3 regions of the Amycolatopsis umgeniensis genome follow, and region 3 is predicted to be linked to each of the others. Evidence: riboswitches for the same ligand, from Rfam matches in the RefSeq annotation. Region 3 holds a riboswitch; each other region holds the start of a gene.
The links. Region 3 has a riboswitch for cobalamin ahead of metE (5-methyltetrahydropteroyltriglutamate--homocysteine S-methyltransferase). Riboswitches for the same ligand answer to the same signal wherever they lie in the genome.

Region 1 (2,256 bases), 6.4 Mb from region 3:
GCACCGCGGTCCGCCTCGGCGCCGGTGCAGCCGGTCTGCAACGACCGCAGGAATTCCCGCGCCTTGACCGCGGCGGCGGGACGGTGGCCCGCCAGCGCTTCGGCGGCGAGGCCGGTGCTGTTGGAGTTCGGCGCGTTCGTGCCGACGCCGAAGCCGCCGTTCGCGTGCTGCTTGGTGACCAGCCAGGAAGTGCCCTCGCCGGCGTTCACCGCGTCACCGGTGGCGCGCAAGGCCTGCACGACCATCGCGGTCGAGTCGACGTCGCTCGCGCACGTCGCTTCCCCGAAGTTCAGCGGGAAACCGCCGTCCGCGCACTGGGTGCCCGCGAGGAACGTCACGGCCGAGGTGGGGGCGCCGGTGGGTGTGCGGTCCAGCGCCAGCAGGGCGAGCGACTGGGTGAAGGCGTTCGAGTAGTCGCCGTACTCGGACCGGTCGGAGAACCGGCCGGACGGCGTGAGCAGCGAGAGCAGTCCCGCCTTGAGGTCGACGCCGCCGAACGACGCCGGGTTCTTGCCCCGGATCTGCGCGGCCAGCAGCAGTTTGGCGTGCGCGCCCGCGTAGGCCTCGGTGCCGCTGCCGACGTAACCCGTGGTGATCTCCGGCTTCGCCAGCCACGTGATCGCCTTGCCGGCGTTCGTGTCCGACACCCCGGCCGCGGCGAACGCGAAGATCGCGTCGATCGTCAAGCCCTGGTCGGGGAACTTCTGGCCGCCGAAGTCGGCCTCGAACCTTTCCCCGTCGGTCATCTGCCTGGCGAGCCAGCCCGCGGCGGCGTCCGCCTTGTTGTGGGTGGCCGCGGTCGCCGCCGGAGCGGCGACCAGTCCGATGCCGCACAGCATGGCGACAGCGAGGACCAAACGTCTCATGAGAACCCTTTCCCGCATTTCCACGACAGGAGTCGGTGGTGACACCGCGCGACGTGGGTGACCGGGCTCGCCCGAAAGGGCATACCGTTGCGGGACAGCGCCGGACTCTCACCGGACTTCCCCCACGACCGCGCTGATTGACGATCCGAAGAGTCTCATCCCGGTCAAGCGCCGGGGTACCGCCGGGCGCGACTCTCGATGTGATCCTGGCAACCGACCTGGTCAGCGGTGCCTGTCGCGAGTGATCGGGTGTTAACCTCGGCGGGCTCGACAACTGAACAACGCCGCCCGTGACGGGGAAGCCGGTCGAAATCCGGCGCTGTCGCGCAACCGTGGGCCCTTCACCAGGGCGAGCCGGGGTACCGCACGGGTGGATGAACGAACCACTGTCGCGATCAACAGGGGTGACTCCGGCGCCCCCGCGCCTGTCCTCCGCCATGCCGCAAGGAGGAGCCATGCGCCGCGGGTACTTGGCCGCATCGGCGTTCGCCGTCAGTGTCGGCGTGGTCGCCGCCCTGCTCACCGGGACGGCGACGGCCGCGAACGATCCCGACGCGGCGAAGGCGAACTCTCGCTGGCTCGCGACGAAGCTGAAGCCGGACGGCACGCTCGAGAACCCCAACGGCGGCGAACTGCCCGACCACGGCCTGATGATCGACGTGCTGCTCTCGATGTACGCCTCGGGCGAGGGTGCGAAGGCCGAGCCGATCGTGAAGTTCCTCGACGAGCAGGGCCACGCCACCGACTACTTCACCTGGGACGGCCTCGTCCCCGGCGCAGGCTACGACCAGGTCATCGTCGGCGGCGCCGCGGCCAAGACGCTGGTCGCCGCGCAGGCCTCCGGCCACGACCCGCGGAACTTCGACGGCTACGACATGGTCGCCGAGACCAAGGCCGCGATCATGCGCAAAGGCCCGGACAAGGGCCGGATCAGCGACTACTCGAAGAACCCCGACCTCGCCGACTCCGTGAGCAACAACGCGAACATGTTCGGCCAGTCGCTCGGCGTCATCGGGCTCGCCGCGGCGGGTGAGAATGACCAGCTCGCCATCGACAAGCTACTGACCCAGCAGTGCTCCGAGGGCTACTTCCGCATCTTCTTCGGCTACATCAAGACGACCGAGACCGGCGATCACGTCACGTCGAACGGCTACAAGATCTCCTCGTGCGACGAGGGCAAGACGATCGACCAGTCCCCGTCCGACGGTGACACCACCGGCCTCGCGCTTTCGGCGATGCTGGCCGCGCGGAAGGCGGGCGCGGGCGGACTCGACGCCCCGATCGCCAAGACCGTCTCCTGGCTCACCGCGAACCAGAACGCCGGTGGTGGCTGGGGCGGCGGCGTCGGCACCGAAGCCCCGAACACCAACAGCACCGGCCTGATCGTCCA
Region 2 (2,256 bases), 7.5 Mb from region 3:
CGTGCTGGTTGAGATCGCCGAAACCGGAGCGCTTCCAGCCGCCGAAGGTGTGGTACGCGATCGGGACCGGGATGGGCACGTTGACCCCGACCATGCCGGTGTTCACCCGCGAGGTGAAGTCGCGGGCCGTGTCACCGTCGCGGGTGAAGATCGCGACGCCGTTGCCGTACTCGTGTTCACTGGGCAGGCGCAGCGCTTCCTCGTAGTCGGCCGCGCGCACGATCGACAGCACCGGGCCGAAGATCTCCTCGCGGTAGATCCGCATGTCGGCGGTGACGTGGTCGAACAGGCAGCCGCCGAGGAAGAAACCGTTCTCGTGACCGTCCACAGTGGTCCCGCGACCGTCGACCAGCAGTTTCGCCCCTTCGGCGACGCCGATGTCGATGTAGTCGCGGACGCGCTGGACGGCCTCGGCGGTGACCAGCGGCCCGAAGTCGGCGGTTTCGTCGAGCGAGGCACCGATCTTGAGCGTCTTGACGCGCTCGGTCAGCCGGGCGGCCAGCGCGTCGGCGGTGGCCTCGCCGACCGGGACGGCCACCGAGATCGCCATGCAGCGTTCGCCCGCGGAGCCGTACCCGGCGCCGATCAGTGCGTCGACGACCTGGTCGAGGTCGGCGTCCGGCATCACGATCATGTGGTTCTTGGCGCCGCCGAAGCACTGCGCGCGCTTTCCGTGCGCGGCCGCGGTCGTGTAGATGTACTCGGCGATCGACGACGAGCCGACGAAACCGATGGCCTCGACGCGAGGATCGGTGAGCAGCGCGTCGACGGCTTCCTTGTCGCCGTTGACCACGTTGAACACGCCCGGCGGCAAGCCGGCTTCGAGGAAGAGTTCGGCCAGCCGCAGCGGGACCGAGGGGTCGCGTTCGGACGGTTTGAGCACGAAGGAGTTCCCGCAGGCGATCGCCGGGGCGGCCTTCCAGAGCGGGATCATCGCGGGGAAGTTGAACGGGGTGATGCCCGCGACCACGCCGAGCGGCTGCCGCATCGAGTAGACGTCGATGCCGGTGCCCGCGCTGTCGCTGTACTCGCCTTTGAGCAGGTGCGGGATGCCGATGGCGAACTCGACCACTTCGAGACCGCGCTGGATGTCACCCCGCGCGTCGGGGACGGTTTTGCCGTGTTCTGAAGAGAGCAGGCGGGCGAGGGAGTCTTCTTCGGCGCGGACGAGGTCGACGAACTTCATCAGCACCCGGGCCCGCTTCTGCGGGTTCCAGCGGGCCCACTCGAGCTGGGCCTGCGCCGCGTCGGCGACGACCGCGGCGACCTCGGTGGCCGAGGCGAGTGGGACACGGGCCTGGACGGCGCCGGTGCTGGGGTCGAAGACGTCGGCGAACCGGCCGGACGTTCCCGCCACCGGCTTGCCGCCGACGAAGTGACTGAGTTCGGTGCTCATGGATGCCCTTTCCGAAAGTGCGCAGGACGGAGCCGCCCGTGACCACGATCGGCGGCCGGGCAGGGGAGTACGGACGACTTACCGCCGGGGTGGTGGCGGGTCGGCGACTTTCGCGCAGGCAGGAAGAATCCGCATGCGTTCAGCTCCATCCTCGTGGACGAACACGACACGTCTGCGGCCGGTATCCTGGCTCCCGGATCCGCGGCGGCTCCGGCCTTCCCGGCTCGCGCCAGTGGCCTTCTCTGCAGGAGCGCCGCTCCCCGGTCACAGTGGCGGGACCGCACCGGATTTTCACCGGCTTCCCTGCACCGCAGACCTGTGGACACCATAAAGTAGGAAGTCCGACTATGTCGAGGGTGTGGCGTACGCCTCAGGTGCGCGATGGGTCTCGTGAGTGGTGGTGTGTGGGAGCGGGGCCGACGAGCGACACCTCGCCTCACACTGGCTGAACCTCCAGCCCTGGCCACGAACACGCCAGGTTTGCCGTTCTCCTCGATAAACCGCCACTCACGAGAGTGGCGGGTAGGGCAGCAGGCTGGACGAATGCTCGTCCACCCGCATCGGTTTCCCGATCGCGGGGAAGGCGCGCTGGGGGCACGCGGGTCGTTCGCAGACCTTGCACCCCATCCCGATCGGGGTGACGGCCGCGCCGGTGCCGAGCGCCAGCCCGTCGGAGTACACGAGTCGCCGTGCGTGCCGGAGTTCGCAGCCGAGCCCGATCGCGAACGTCTTGCCGGGATCGCCGTGCCCGCCCGCCGCGCGGGAAACGGTGCGGGCGAGCCAGAAGTACTTCTTGCCGTCCGGGAGTTCGGCGATCTGGGTGAGGATCCGGCCCGGCGAACTGAATGCCTCGTAGACGA
Region 3 (2,256 bases):
TGCGAGAGCCTCGGCCTGGTCGAGGGCGAGCTGTTCAACATGTACCGCGAGGTCCCCTCCATCTCGGAGAAGGACGCGTGGGCGCTGAAGTACACGCAGAACCTGGAGAACCCGGACTTCGAGACCGGCACCCCCGAGGCCGACCAGAACTTCCTGCGTGACCTGGTCGCGTTCTACGTGATCTTCGAGGGCATGTGGTTCTACACCGGCTTCGCGCAGATCCTGTCGCTCGGCCGCCGGAACAAGATGATCGGCATCGCCGAGCAGTACCAGTACATCCTGCGCGACGAGTCGATCCACCTGAACTTCGGCATCGACTGCATCAACCAGATCAAGATCGAGAACCCGCACCTGTGGACCGAAGAGTTCCAGGCCGAGATCCGCGGCATGCTGACCGAGGCGTGCGAGCTCGAGGTCTCCTACGCCCGCGACACCATGCCGCGCGGCATGCTCGGGCTGTCGGCCGAGCTGATCGAGCAGTACATGCACTTCATCACCGACCGTCGGGCGCAGCAGATCGGTCTCCAGCCGATCTTCGGCGAGACGGAGAACCCGTTCCCGTGGATGTCGGAGGCGATGGACCTCAAGAAGGAGAAGAACTTCTTCGAGACCCGCGTCATCGAGTACCAGTCCGGTGGCGCCCTCGACTGGGACTGACCCCGCATCTCGCGTGATCAGACACGTAACTCGCGTGTCTGGACACGGAACTCACGTGATCGAACACGGAACACGCCGGGCGGACTTCCGCCCGGCGTGTTCCGTCTCCAGACACGCGCGTCCCGTCTCTGATCACGCGAGTTCGCCATCTGATCACGCGAGTTCGCCGTTTGATCACGTATGTCGTCCGGTTCATCACATGTCCAGCGGGGCAGTAGCGCGCCTGGGTACGCTTCGGGGCGCTACTGGTTCGCCCGGCCCCCCAGGCCGGTCGAGGTAACAGGGAACCCGGTGTGAATCCGGGACTGCCCCGCAGCGGTATGTGGGAACGAAAGCCGTCACCGTGCGAGACACGGTAAAGCACTGGGGCATGGCGCCCCGGGAAGCGACGGCCGGTAGGAGCGAGCGAGTCGCCCACGAGTCCGAAGACCTGCCCGTGGTGCGCGCGTCGACGGCGTGCGTGAGTCCGGGCCTCGTGGGATGGGCACGACCGAAAACGCGGTCACTCCTGCGCGCGCTCCGGGCTTTGACGACAAGCTCGCGAGGAGAGAGCTGTGACCGAAATCGGCACCACTGTGCTGGGCTACCCCCGGATCGGACCGGACAGGGAGCTCAAGCGTTCACTCGAACGCTATTGGGCGGGCAAGATCGACGAGACCGCGTTGCTGGAGACCGGCCGTGCGCTGCGCACGCGGGCCTGGCGTGAGCTCAAGGACGCGGGCCTGGATTCCGTCCCCTCCAACACGTTCTCCCACTACGACCAGGTGCTCGACACCGCCGAGCTGTTCGGAGCGTTTCCGGAGCGCTTCACGAAGCTCGGTCTCACGCCGCTCGACACCTACTTCGCCGCCGCTCGCGGGGTGCAGGACGCGCCGGCGATGGAGATGACGAAGTGGTTCGACACGAACTACCACTACATCGTCCCCGAACTCGGGCCGGACACCGCGTTCTCGGTCGCCGGTTCCAAGCCGCTCGACGAATACCGCGAAGCCCGCGCGATCGGCGTCGAGACCCGGCCGGTGCTCGTGGGCCCGGTGACGTTCTTGCTGCTCGCGAAGGCCACCGAGACCGCTCCTGAGGGCTTCCGCCCCCTGGACCTGCTCGACAACCTCCTCGACGGCTACGTCGAACTGCTGCGCCGCCTGCACGACGAAGGCGTCGAGTGGGTCCAGTTCGACGAGCCCGCCTTCGCCGGGGACCGCACCGAGCCGGAGCTCAACGCGCTCATCCGCGCCTACCACCGGCTCGCGAAGGAGACCGCGCGCCCGAAGATCCTGGTCGCCGGGTACTTCGGCGGCCTCGGTCGTGGACTGGGTGTCCTCGCCCGCTCCCCGATCGACGCCCTCGCCGTCGACCTCGTCACCGATGAGTCCTTTGTGGACGCCGTCGCGGCCGAGCCCGCCTTGCGCGACAAGGAGGTCTTGGCCGGTGTCGTCGACGGACGCAACGTCTGGCGCACCGACCCGACCCGCGCGCTCAGCCGGGCGGCGACGTTGCTCGGCACCGCGAAGTCGGTCAGCGTCTCGACTTCGTGCTCGCTGCTGCACGTGCCCTACGACGTCGAGCGAGAGGCCGAACTCCACCCACGGCTGAAGGGCT

Region 1: another riboswitch for cobalamin. It lies ahead of HDA45_RS05635 (prenyltransferase/squalene oxidase repeat-containing protein); the one in region 3 lies ahead of metE (5-methyltetrahydropteroyltriglutamate--homocysteine S-methyltransferase).
Region 2: another riboswitch for cobalamin. It lies ahead of HDA45_RS01250 (CoA-acylating methylmalonate-semialdehyde dehydrogenase); the one in region 3 lies ahead of metE (5-methyltetrahydropteroyltriglutamate--homocysteine S-methyltransferase).

What each region holds. Positions count from the first base shown of each region.
Region 1 covers NZ_JACHMX010000001.1:1,338,274-1,340,529, reverse strand. Annotated here, with positions in the region: gene HDA45_RS05635 (prenyltransferase/squalene oxidase repeat-containing protein) at 1-866, opposite strand, end outside; cobalamin riboswitch at 902-1,027, opposite strand; cobalamin riboswitch at 1,109-1,250, shown strand; gene HDA45_RS05630 (prenyltransferase/squalene oxidase repeat-containing protein) at 1,322-2,256, shown strand, end outside.
Region 2 covers NZ_JACHMX010000001.1:287,477-289,732, reverse strand. Annotated here, with positions in the region: gene HDA45_RS01250 (CoA-acylating methylmalonate-semialdehyde dehydrogenase) at 1-1,396, opposite strand, end outside; cobalamin riboswitch at 1,556-1,741, opposite strand; gene HDA45_RS01245 (short-chain fatty acyl-CoA regulator family protein) at 1,904-2,256, opposite strand, start outside.
Region 3 covers NZ_JACHMX010000001.1:7,783,379-7,785,634, reverse strand. Annotated here, with positions in the region: gene HDA45_RS36325 (ribonucleotide-diphosphate reductase subunit beta) at 1-657, shown strand, start outside; cobalamin riboswitch at 887-1,109, shown strand; gene metE (5-methyltetrahydropteroyltriglutamate--homocysteine S-methyltransferase) at 1,212-2,256, shown strand, end outside.